Regions from separate parts of the Photobacterium kasasachensis genome, predicted to be linked through region 3. Evidence: predicted binding sites of a transcription regulator. Region 3 holds the regulator's gene; each other region holds the start of a gene.
The links. Region 3 encodes PurR, which represses purine synthesis genes. Its sites were predicted from a motif close to TNANGNAAACGTTTNCNTNA; they were not measured.
Positions count from the first base shown of each region.

Region 1: purT (formate-dependent phosphoribosylglycinamide formyltransferase) is a predicted target of PurR. The motif match lies at 2,592-2,611, and genes of this name have one in related genera.
Region 2: L4D19_RS14220 (uracil-xanthine permease family protein) is a predicted target of PurR. The motif match lies at 2,754-2,773, and genes of this name have one in related genera.

Region 1 covers NZ_JAKJSH010000017.1:34,109-38,398, reverse strand. The annotation lists gene L4D19_RS21745 (hypothetical protein) at 1-228, shown strand, start outside; gene L4D19_RS21740 (thiopurine S-methyltransferase) at 638-1,279, shown strand; gene purT (formate-dependent phosphoribosylglycinamide formyltransferase) at 1,360-2,535, opposite strand; gene L4D19_RS21730 (hypothetical protein) at 2,764-3,162, shown strand; gene L4D19_RS21725 (TAXI family TRAP transporter solute-binding subunit) at 3,309-4,277, opposite strand.
Region 2 covers NZ_JAKJSH010000009.1:151,507-155,796, reverse strand. The annotation lists gene envZ (two-component system sensor histidine kinase EnvZ) at 1-1,105, shown strand, start outside; gene L4D19_RS14220 (uracil-xanthine permease family protein) at 1,216-2,586, opposite strand; gene recG (ATP-dependent DNA helicase RecG) at 2,962-4,290, opposite strand, start outside.
Region 3 covers NZ_JAKJSH010000012.1:146,905-151,194, reverse strand. The annotation lists gene L4D19_RS17640 (FecCD family ABC transporter permease) at 1-705, shown strand, start outside; gene L4D19_RS17635 (heme ABC transporter ATP-binding protein) at 702-1,526, shown strand; gene purR (HTH-type transcriptional repressor PurR) at 1,851-2,858, shown strand; cyclic di-GMP riboswitch class I at 3,056-3,160, shown strand; gene L4D19_RS17625 (TfoX/Sxy family DNA transformation protein) at 3,288-3,878, shown strand; gene L4D19_RS17620 (hypothetical protein) at 4,153-4,290, shown strand, end outside.

The DNA of each region.
Region 1 (4,290 bases), on a different contig from region 3:
TTTAATAAACAGAATGACAGTGAAGTCGCTAAAGTCCTAGTTCTGCTTGTCGGAAACTCTATGTTCAACTTGGCAGATGAATTTGCAGATTGGGTAAACCGTGGTGGCGATCGCAGCTACGGTGGTAAGTTCTTTGTCTCTAAGCAGCTAATGACGTTGCTTGAGCCTGTGACTTTCCGCGGTGTAACTGTACGCCGTGATTCGATCAAGCTGTTCAGAATTTCCTAATTGTCCGGTTTGTATCGTTTGTTCAATGACTCTCATAAAAGAAAAATTGAAGAACAAATTTATAATCTCGCCTAGCGCAGTCTAAGCCAGATTAGTAGAAAAGGATGCTTCGGCATCCTTTTTTGCATCTGAACGCTGAGAAACGAACACTTTCCGTAATACTTATTGATAATAGCTTTATTTGTGCCTGTGATTGATTATAGAGCGATTTGGTGGTGTTTTGTGCGCATTGTTGTTGTGATTCGTTTGAGGCGCTCAGAAGGCGCCTGAGGCGTTTATGGGCGGTGGCAGTGTTTCCGGTTAGCTGAGGGCGTACCGAATGCTGGATCAGAGCAACAAACTATGGTCAGATAGCGGCCATAGAGATAAATACAAACGTAAGTAAAGTCAGTTAAGAGATTCTAATAAGATGGATGCAGAATTTTGGCATAGCCGCTGGGCGGAGAACCGTATCGGTTTTCATTTAAGTGACATTAATCCAGTACTAACGAAGTATTGGCCTAGGCTAAACACGACACGTACCGATACCGTGTTGGTGCCTATGTGCGGTAAATCAGTTGATTTGGCCTGGCTGGCTGAAAAACATGATAATGTTGTCGGTATTGAGCTCAGTGATATTGCGGTACGGGCGTTTTTCTCCGAGCACTTTTATACGCCGATGGTGACATCGATAGGTAATGGTCAGACGCTCTATGAGTTCGATGAAATTACCATTCATTGTGGCGACTTTTTTGCCACTCGTGTTGAGCCTGTCGATGTGGTTTATGATCGTGCGGCATTGATTGCGATGCCTGAGAACATGCGCAAAATGTATACGGAGCACTTGCTTTCGATGGTGAAGGCTGGTGGACGTATTTTGCTGGTTACTCTGGATTATCCGCAGCCAGAAATGGATGGCCCTCCGTTCAGTGTCACCAAAGATGAAGTTGAGCAGCTGTTCGCTGGTTGTAAGATCACCCACCTTGATCGCGACGATGCCGATGAATCACACCCACGCCGTCAGCGTGGACTGTCACGTTTTGCAGAAGAAGTGTGGCTGATCGAGCTGTAGTTAGCCAAGCTATACCCGTAAACAAAAACAAAAAGGAGCCAGTGGCTCCTTTTTTCATGCTTGGCGTATTTGTATTTTTGTTAAAAAACGACTTTGATATCCGAAGCTGTTTCAACCGCGTCGCTGATTGCCTGATCTGTAGTGTCTCGGCGAGTCAGGGCAACGCCTAAACGACGGCGACCGTTAATTTCTGGCTTGGCAAACAGGCGAACCTGCGTTTGCGGACGGGCCAGTGCAGTTGCCAGGTCATCAAACCGGATGTTGTCGGAAACACCTTCAGACAACACAACAGCCGATGCTGACGGGCCGTAGTGGGTGATAGCGTGAATCGGCAAGCCAAGGAAAGCGCGAACATGCAGGGCGAACTCAGATTGATCCTGAGAGATCAGGGTGACCATGCCGGTGTCATGCGGGCGAGGGGAGACTTCGCTGAACAGAACCTCATCCCCTTTGACGAATAGCTCAACACCAAATAAACCATAGCCACCCAGTGCGTTCACTACTTTTTCGGCAACTTCCTGAGCGGCCTTAAGAGCGTCAGCTGACATTTGCTGTGGCTGCCAAGACTCGCGGTAGTCGCCGTCTTCCTGACGGTGACCGATAGGATCGCAGAAATGCACGCCATCAATGGCACGAACGGTCAGCAAGGTAATTTCGTAATCAAACTCGACAAAGCCTTCGACGATGACACGTCCGGCTCCTGCACGTCCGCCTTCCTGTGCATAGTGCCAGGCTGATTCGATGTCTGCCGGTGTTTTGATCACGCTCTGTCCCTTGCCGGAAGAGCTCATGATTGGCTTGACGACACAAGGTGTACCGATGCGCTCAACTGATGCGGCGAAATCATCATACTGATCTGAAAATTCATAAGGGGAGGTTGGAATAGCCAATGTTTCTGCCGCAAGGCGACGAATGCCCTCACGGTTCATAGTAAGCTTGGTCGCATTGGCAGTTGGTACAACATTCAGCCCATCGGCTTCTAGCTCAACCAGCGTATCGGTGGCAATTGCTTCGATTTCCGGCACCACATAGTGAGGCTGTTCCTTGGCAATAACTTGTTTGAGCGCTTTGCTATCGAGCATATCGATAACATGGCTGCGATGGGCAACCTGCATCGCCGGGGCATTGGCGTAGCGATCAACAGCGATAACTTCAAGACCTAAACGCTGACATTCAATTGCAACTTCTTTTCCTAGTTCGCCGGATCCTAGCAGTAGAACACGGGTTGCATCTGTGCGAGTCGCTGAACCTAACATCGAATTTCCTTACGATAAGTATTGATACTGAGCGCGATCATACAGGAATTTAATCATCACGCAATCGTTTGCGTTGTTTGTTTTTGCTTGGTTTTTGCCTTGTTGTTCCAAGGCTATACTTAGAGGTTTCTTTGTAAAAGTTTTGTCATGATTACTGCGGGGCTATCGAGTCTTAGGGGGTTTTTGGTTAACGTAGGCCCATTATTCGTTACCGACAGTATGATTACGATGAAAAAAGTTTTACTAGGCTTGGCGCTTGCTCTTTCCGTTTCAGCACACGCTTCACAAAGCGTCGGGGTGTTTTTTGGTAGCCCGATGAGTGGTATTCAGTACAAGACGAACGATCTTCGATTTTCTCTTGGCCTGGATGATTTTGGTGTAGCGGTAGACAAGACGTTTAACTTAGGTTCACTCGTCAATGACCCTGATCTAAATAGCATGTACACCTTCGTTGGTGCTCAGTACGTCGATAACAAGTATGACAAACTGGGTGTGCGTTCAGGAGTAGGATTCCAGGTGCCGGTAAGCCAGTTTGAACTCTACGGTGAAGTTGGCCCGACACTGTATGTCGTAGAAGACGTTGATCTGGAGCTAGAAGGCGCACTGGGCGTTCGCTATCGCTTCTAAGTGGATTTGAGTTAGTTGCAAACTAAAAAGGCTGGATACTCCAGCCTTTTGTCATTTGTATTGCTTGTGCCGGGAATGCTTGTGGTGTGTAAGTCGCATTCTGTGACGCTGTCACAAGCGTTGTTCTATTGCTAACCCTATTAACTCTATTTTATGAGTTTTGCTTCCTGGTAGTACTGTTTGGCACCATCATGAAGCGGCGCAGACAAGCCATCTTTAACCATTTCTTCTTTCTTCAGATTGGCAAAGGCTGGGTGAAGTTTGCGGAAGGTATCAAAGTTGGTAAACACGGATTTGACGACCTGATAGATCAACGCTTTGTCTGTTTGGGCCGATGAAACAAACGTGGCACCGACACCAAAGGTTTTCACGTCGCTGGCTGAGCCTTTGTACATCCCACCGGGTACTGTTGCGACACGATAAAAGTCATTCTCGGCAATCAGTTTGTCGACCACAGGCCCTGCCACCTCGACAATCACGCTGTCACAGGATGTAGTGGCTTCCTTGATCGCACCGCTAGGGTGGCCAACGGTATAGATCATCGCATCGATTTTGTTGTCACAAAGGGCTTTAGATTGCTCGGATGCCTTCAACTCGGAAACCAGCGCGAAGTCTTTATTCGTCCAGCCAAGGGCTTTCATCAGTACTTCCATCGTTCCTCGCTGGCCGGAGCCCGGATTGCCGATGTTAACGCGTTTCCCCTTTAAGTCTGTGAAGGTCTTAATGCCAGAGTCGGCTCTGGCGACAACGGTAAAGGGTTCAGGGTGAATAGAAAAAACCGCACGAAGTGATTTGAAAGGGCCTTTGTCGGCAAATTTGCTGGTTCCATTATAGGCGTGGTATTGCCAGTCTGACTGGGCGATCCCCAGATCAAGCTCACCAGCCCGAATTGTATTGATGTTATAAATTGACCCGCCGGTACTTTCTACCGAGCAACGGATGCCGTGAGCGTCACGGTCTTTGTTGACCAGACGGCAAATCGCACCGCCAGTTGGATAATACACACCTGTAACGCCACCAGTACCAATGGTGATGAATGATTCTGCGCGTACCGTGATTGAGAAGAGCAAAGAAAAAAGGCTAATGAAAAGAGACGCTAAACCAAGTTGCTTCATATCAGGTTCCTCT
Region 2 (4,290 bases), on a different contig from region 3:
GCTCGAGCAGCTCGGAGTAACGCTGCACCTCGAGGACAGCCCTGATCTCAGCGAGTATGAGCAGGCAACCCGTATCGAGTACCTCAGCGAGGAGATGACCCGTGAGCTTGGTGCGCCTACCGAGGTGCGGTTGGTGTTGGGCGCTGATAGCTATGTGCTGTGGATGCGGTGCGATGCGATGCCAGGCTACTTTATGCGGATCCCGTTGTCGGAGCTGCAGGAAGACGATTTCTCGCCCCTGTTTCACTACAGCTTGATCATTGCCTTTATGGTGATTGCCGGTGGCTGGCTCTTTATTCGGATCCAGAACCGGCCTTTGGTTGCGTTGGAGCAGGCGGCGCTTCAGGTGGCCCGTGGTGAAACGCCGCCCCACCTGCCGGAAAGAGGGGCATCGGAAATCCGTGCGGTAACTAAGTCGTTTAATCGGATGTCCGAGGGGATCAAGCAGCTGGAAGATGACCGGGCACTGTTGCTGGCCGGGGTCAGCCATGACTTGCGCACCCCGCTGACCCGGATCCGTCTGGCTACTGAAATGATGTCGCCGGAAGACGGCTATCTGGCCGAGAGCATGATTAAGGACACCGAGGAGTGTAACGAGATCATCAGCCAGTTTATGGATTACCTGAAGTCGACCAAGCAGCTGGAAGAGGAAGATCTTGATTTGAATCTCCTGCTGCAGGAAGTGGCCGAGGCCGAAGGAGGCTACGAGTGCGAGATTGAACTCGAGCAGGGTGATATTCCCGGTATCGTGCGTGCCAATGGCGTGGCGATCAAACGCTCGGTGGCCAATCTGGTCGTCAATGCGATCCGCTACGGTAACGGATGGGTCAAGCTTTCCAGTGGGGTGACCGCTGATCGCAAAACGGCCTGGTTCTGTGTCGAGGATGACGGTCCCGGGATTGAACCGGATCAGGTCGCCAAGATGTTTCAGCCCCTGACCCGGGGAGATTCTGCCCGGGGCAGTGAAGCCGAGGGGACCGGATTGGGTCTGGCTATCGTGCAGCGGATCATCGACCAGCATGAAGGGACAATCATGGTGACCAACCGCAGTGCCGGTGGCCTGAAAGTACAGGTGAGCCTGCCGCTGGTGGTGAGCAAAAAATAGCTAAGCCTGGATTTACCCTGAAAAAGCAAACGTCACAACCAAAGCGAGAGCCAAGAGGCTCTCGCTTTTTATTTGCATATTGCTTATGTCGTTAGCGACACTTTCTTTGACTATTTATTCTCTTCCGGTAGTACCAGATTCAGCACGATGGCCGTGATACCGCCTGCCGCCATCCCCGACGATAAGATGCTTTTCACCCATTCTGGCATGAACTGGAGAATTTCCGGTTTCTGGGCAATGCCCAAGCCCATCGAGAAAGACAGGGCCATGATCAGAATGGCGCGGCGGTCGAGCTCACAGCGGGAAATAATGCGGACCCCTGAGGCGGCAATGGTACCGAACATCACGATGGTTGCGCCGCCCAGGACCGGCTCCGGGATGAGCTGAACCAGATTGGCAACACCCGGGAACAGCCCAAGCAGTACCAGCATACCGGCAACGAAGTAACCGATATAGCGGCTGGCGACACCGGTCAGCTGGATGATGCCGTTGTTCTGGCTGAAGGTTGAATTCGGGAAACTGTTTAATACCGAGGCTAGTGCTGAGTTGATACCGTCGGCCAGTACCCCGCCTTTGATGCGTTTCATGTAGACCGGTCCGGCTACAGGTTGTTCGGAGGTTTCCGAGGTTGCGGTAATATCGCCGATGGCTTCAAGTGACGTGATGGCAAAGACGATTACAAGCGGGATCAGCAGCGACCAGTCAAATCCCAGACCGTATTGCATCGGCAGCGGGATGGCTATCAGGTCGGTATCGGCTGAGCGCGAGGTATCGATCATGCCGGTCAGCCATGCCAGCACGGTGCCGGCAGCCATCGCGATAACAATCGATGAAACTCGCAGATATGGGTTCTTGACCCGGTTGAGTAGTACGATTAAACCCAGAACAGTGCCGGCCAGCATCAGGTTGTCGAGGCTACCGAAGCTGCCGTTTTCAATTGCGGCGTAGCCACCGCCCATTGACGTCAGGCCGATCTGGATCAGGGTCAGGCCAATCAGAGTCACCACGATGCCGGAGACCAGCGGGGTGATCACGCGCTGGGCATGCTGGAGAACCCGGGAGATAAAGACCTCAGTCAGCGAGGCAACCAGGATAGTACCGAAAATGGCGGCCATCATGGTTGGGATATCGGCTCCGCCGGCTTTGAGCGCCAGACCGGCACCAATAATCGGGCCGAGGAAGTTGAAGCTGGTACCCTGAATCGACAGCAGACCGGAGCCGACAGGACCAAAGGTACGAATTTGGATGAATGAAGCCAGCCCCGAGGCAAACAGGGACATACTGACGATGGTATTGGTATCGCTGGCCGGCACGCCCAGAGCTTGGCAGATGATCAGCGACGGGGTGATCACGGCAACAAACATGGCTAGCAAGTGCTGGGTGGCTGCAAACAGGGTTTGTGGCAGTGGCGGCCTGTCTTCCAGACGGTAGATCAGATCAGAATTTCGTGGTGTTTCGATGTCGCTATGCTGGCGGGTCATGGCCGTTTTTCCTTGGACTTACTTCGGTATCCCTTTGCAATACGCTGAATGGGCACTGCGTTGTGAAAGCTGGTTATATCTGTGATTGCTGTTACTCAGATCCAAGCTGACACCGGGTGAAGTGAAAGTGGGTGAAATTTGTGCGCTATTTTAATTATCTTTCTGTAAATAGCAAACGTTTGCGTGTTTTGTTTTAGATTATTTTTATTTGCATCGGAAATACAGAGCGGAAGGATAAAAACGTAAGAAATGTGCCAGAGGCGTTATTTATCCTAGGCTGCCAAGATCACAGTACGGAATTATAGTGTCAGCCAAGCGATTGCTATCAGCCAGAAAGGTATTTTTTTACCTTCTCTGGCTGAATTGCCGTATTGGTTAGGCGTTTGAGTAGTTCTCGCGTTGTCCCAGCCAGCGATCAATGATGGCCTTGGCATTGTCCGGGTAGCGGTCGTGGACATAGCGGGCCAGCTTCTGCACCTGGGGGATCAGGTGTTGGTCACGAACCAGATCGGCAATTTTGAATTCGGCGATGCCGGTCTGCTTGGTACCCAGCAGTTCTCCCGGTCCGCGAATTTCCAGATCGCGCTGGGCAATCACGAAACCGTCGCTGCTTTCACGAAGCACGGCGAGGCGTTTCTGGGCGGTCTTTGACAGCGGGGCGTGATAGAGCAGGACACAATGGCTGGCAACACTGCCCCGGCCGACCCGTCCTCGCAGCTGGTGGAGCTGCGCCAGACCGAGCCGCTCAGGGTTTTCGATGATCATCAGGCTGGCATTGGGCACGTCGACCCCGACCTCTATGACGGTGGTGGCAACCAGCAGGTGCAGCTCGCCGTCCTTGAAGCGCTTCATGATTTCTTGTTTTTCAGCCGGCTTCATCCGGCCGTGCACGAGCCCGATATTGAGATCGGGAAGCTGTGCGGTGAGCTCGTCGGCGGTGTCGGAAGCGGCTTGCGCCTCTAGGACCTCGGATTCATCAATCAGAGTACAGACCCAGTATGCCTGCCGGTCTTCGTTGAGGCAGGCTGAGCGGATGCGTTCGATAATTTCTGCCCGGCGCGAATCGGGTAGGGCGACGGTCTGGATCGGGGTCCGGCCCGGCGGCAGCTCGTCAATCACCGAGGTTTCGAGATCGGCATAGGCGGTCATGGCCAGGGTACGGGGGATCGGGGTCGCGGTCATGATCAGCTGGTGCGGGTAGCGACCTTCATTGGCCCCTTTCTCGCGTAGCTCCAGGCGCTGGTGGACACCGAATCTGTGTTGTTCATCGATGATTACCAGTGCGAGGTTGCTAAATACCACTTGCTCCTGAAACAGGGCGTGGGTGCCGACTACCATTTTGGCTTCACCGCTTTCGATGCGGGCCAGCTCGCTATCCCTTGCCTTGCCCTTGAGCTTGCCGGCCAGCCAGCCTACCTGGATACCCATCGGGTTGAGCCAGTTGGCAAAGTTGATTGCGTGCTGCTCGGCCAGTAGCTCGGTCGGGGCCATGAGGGCGACCTGATAGCCGTGTTCAATGGCGCGCAGCGCTGCCAATGCCGCCACCAGCGTCTTGCCCGATCCGACATCGCCCTGTACCAGCCTCATCATCGGGTGCGGTTTGGCCAGATCCGTCTCGATATCGGCGACAACCCTTTGCTGAGCCCCGGTCGGGCTGAACGGAAGGCTATCAAGAAGCCGGATTTTCAAGCTATCGGAGGCGGT
Region 3 (4,290 bases):
GTTATCTTTGCACCTCTAGCGACATCATTTCCGCTGCTACTCACCATGGGAACCGTGCCGGTGTTCGCCTTTATTGGCGGCGCAGCCAGTACCTATCTGGTTTATCGGCTTGGTACCGATAAAAGCGGCACCTCTGTGACAATTATGCTGTTGGCAGGTGTCGCTATTGGTGCGTTATCCGGAGCCGGGCTTGGACTTATGAATTACTTTGCCGACGATCAGGCGCTCCGTGACTTATCACTGTGGTCGATGGGCTCGCTGGCTGGTGCCACCTGGCCGGGCATTACCCTCGCCTTTGTCACGCTTGCTGTATTGCTTCTGGCTTTTGACCGCCATGCCAATGCGCTAAACGCCTTTCTGTTAGGGGAAGGCGAAGCCAGGCATATGGGCGTGAATGTACAGAGGCTAAAGCGGCTGCTTATTTTGCTCTGTGCCGCCGGCGTCGGTGTCACCGTCTCGTTAACCGGCGTCATCGGATTTATCGGCCTCATCATTCCGCACCTTTGCAGAATGCTTACTGGGCCAAACCACAAAACCCTGCTGCCGCTATCGGCGCTACTCGGTGCCCTGATCCTGCTTATTGCTGATATGCTGGCAAGAGTTGTCGCCACTCCGGCTGAATTACCTGTCGGGATCATCTCCGCGATTCTCGGCGCACCATTCTTTATTCTCCTCCTTATCAGACAAAAGGGGAAAATGTCATGAAGGTTTCACCGAATAACCCTCAAGCTGCTATCGAAGCCAAGGGCTTGCACCTGTCCCTAGGCGGAAAAACATTACTGGATGACTTCAACATCACAATTGCCAGTGGTGAGCTGACGGCGCTATTGGGCCCAAATGGCGCGGGCAAGAGTACGCTACTCAAAGTCCTGTGCGGCGAAGTTGATGCAGGGGGAGACATCGAATTCTTCGACAAGCCGCGGGCTGAATTTAAACCAGAACATCTTGCCAAGCATCTGGGTGTCCTACCACAACACAGTAATTTAACTTTCGCTTTTACTGCACAAGAAGTAGTGGAGCTCGGCTGCATCCCCCTTCAAATCCCGAATGCTGAAACCCAGCAAATTGCCCGGGAGAAGATGCAGGTTGTCGATGTGCTCTCGCTAAAAGATCGGCTCTACCCCACCCTTTCAGGGGGGGAAAAGCAACGGGTACATTTTGCACGTGTACTCACCCAGCTCAGTCAGGCGGGTAAACAATGTATACTAATGCTCGACGAACCCACCTCGGCGCTTGATCTTGCCCATCAGCACCGAACACTTCAGGTAGCTCGTGAGTTGGCTCGCACCGGAGCCGCAGTTATTGTTGTTATCCACGATCTCAATTTGGCTGCGCAGTATGCTGATCGCCTGGTCATCATCAATGAGGGGAGAATCCAGGCAGATGGCTCCCCCTGGCAAGCCCTAACCAGTGAAACGATCAGCAGAGTTTACAGCTGGCCTGTGCACATCACAGCACATCCGACAGATAATTATCCGGTAGTCATATCTTCTGGTATAGCTACAGTCTACTCGGAAGCTATCTGAATCGGATATGCATCTAATTGGTGTAAAATCGCATTGAGTTTGTTGATATCTATCAAGAATTTCAAGGTTGGGATACAGAAACGTTGCACTGTGCGCTACACTCAGTAGAATGTGAACGCAAGCGATTACACAATGAAACGCCCCGTAAGGCAAGAGAACAAAGCCGCTCGTGAATGAAGCGGCTTTTTGGCGTTTTAGACGCTGTACCAAACAGACTAATTATCTAATGCAGTCAGATAATTACTCTGTTTGGTACTATTGATTACAAGTGATTATGAAACGGTCGGTTCTGACCTCTGATCTTAAATTATTAGAAGAATAAATATGGCAACGATTAAAGATGTTGCACGTATGGCTGGTGTATCAACGACAACAGTATCTCACGTGATCAACAAAACACGCTTTGTTGCGGAAGCAACACAGAAAAAAGTATTAGCGGCTGTAGATGAATTAAATTACGCACCAAGTGCTGTTGCACGAAGCCTCAAGTGCAATACTACCCGTACTATCGGTATGCTGGTTACCAAATCGACTAACCCTTTCTTTGCCGAGGTTGTACATGGTGTGGAAGAGTATTGCTATGGTGAAGGCTATACGCTGATCTTATGTAATACCGAAGGCAACCTTGAAAAACAACGCGATTACCTGCGCATGCTGGCAGAAAAGCGTGTTGATGGCCTGCTGGTCATGTGCTCTGATCTTGACGAAAAACTCCTCGAACTACTTGAGCGCAAGAAAGATCTGCCTATGGTGATCATGGATTGGGGTCCGGAAAGCCCGCACACAGACAAAATCCAGGACAACGCCGAGCTCGGTGGTTATGTTGCGACAAAATACTTCATTGAACACGGTCATACCCACATTGGCTGCTTGTCTGGCCACCCGGATAAATCAACATGTCGTGAGCGTCTGAAGGGCTTCTATAAAGCAATGGACGAAGCCAAGCTTGATGTCAATGAAAACTGGCTACTTGAAGGTGACTTCGAGTGTGAATCTGCTGTTATTGCCGCTAACAAATTCATTGCCATGGAAGATCGCCCAACAGCGATTTTCTGCTTCAATGATATTATGGCAATGGCGCTGATCAGTACCTTTGAGCAGGCGGGTATACGGGTTCCTGATGATATCTCTATCATCGGTTACGACAACATCGATCTGGCTCCTTATTTCTCGCCACCTCTTACCACAATCCACCAGCCTAAGCGTCGATTGGGTAAAACAGCGATTGAAATCCTGATGGAACGCGTTAAAGATAAAGAGCACGAACGACGTATCTTTGAGATGGCACCGGAGCTTGTTGTACGCAAATCAGTAAAAGACCTGAACGCGTAAATGGCATCTCCCGCCCCTTCAAAAAAACCGATATCTGATATCGGTTTTTTTTTGTCATTAACTCTTTTTTTGCTGTAAATATTTTAAGGCATTTATGCTGCTCTCATCCCATAACCGGGATCTATTACTTGAAGCAAGATCACACTTTTCAGAATGGGAGCAAGTTCAAAAATATTATCTGAGATATTCTTAAAAAGTCACGAACAAGGCAAACCATCCGAAAGGATGGGACGCAAAGCTTCCGGCCTAAAAGTGGTTAGTTTATCAATAACTAAGTTGCTTATGGTAGCGGGGTTGCCGATGGATCTAGCAATAAGTGATGTCATGAATCCTGACATTTTCCTGACATAACTTTTTTGTGAAATTTGCTAATCTGAAATCCTCGCTCTGTTGTTAGGTGACTCAAGATATTTTTCACCGAGAAGAAGCATGGACAAACCAGTACTTAAAGAATCACTACGATTATTCAATTGTTTCGAGAATGTAAAATCTCGCTCGATGTTTGGCGGTTTTGGTATATTCGCGGGTGAAACCATGTTTGCACTTGTGGTAAACGATAAGTTGCACCTCCGAGCTAATGCCGACAATGAAGAAGAATTTAAGCAGGCAGGTTTAACTCCTTACGTTTATAAAAAACGCGGGTTCCCTGTTGTGACCAAGCATTACGCTATTCCGCAGGAATGGTGGGATGAACCTGGAAAAATTCTTTGCCAAGCAAAGCGTTCCTTTACTGCCGCTAAACAGGATAAAGAAACCAAAAGCAAATCAGGTCCTAGTCGTATAAAAGATTTACCGAACCTACGTTTAGCTAACGAACGTATGCTGAAAAAGGCCGGTATTACGACAGTTGAAGAGCTCTTTGAAGCCGGTGCGCTCAATGCCTATAAAGCATTGCAGCAAACCCATCAAGAGTCGGTAAATATCGAGTTGCTATGGGCCCTTGAGGGTGCAGTTAGCGGCCAGCATTGGTCGGTAATTACTAAGCAGCGTCGTTCAGAACTTCTTTCTGAATTACCGTAAACAACCTAATAGATATTTATAAAAAGAGGTGCTAAGCACCTCTTTTTTTATTTGCTATTTTCAGCATATCCAACTAATAGAAATAAAAATATACGCATAGCCACTTATGCATAATTATTTTATTACCACTTTTTTGCTCCCCCTAATGACAATTTTTTGTCATATAACGTCAAATATTGATACCTCTCACAAAGCTGTTCATAAAAGCATCAATATCCTTTTCATCAATATTGTCATTAGTAGAATTGGGCTGTCATTCTAGCAGGAGGTTGTCATGCACTGTTCCAAGCCTTTTCCTGGACAAGCAGACCAGATGTTCAAAGACAAGTTTTGCAAGTGGCCCAAGCTTATGCGTGCCTTGGTGATCATTAGCTTATTTCCACCCGCTGCTGCCTTGTTTATGGTTACCCGA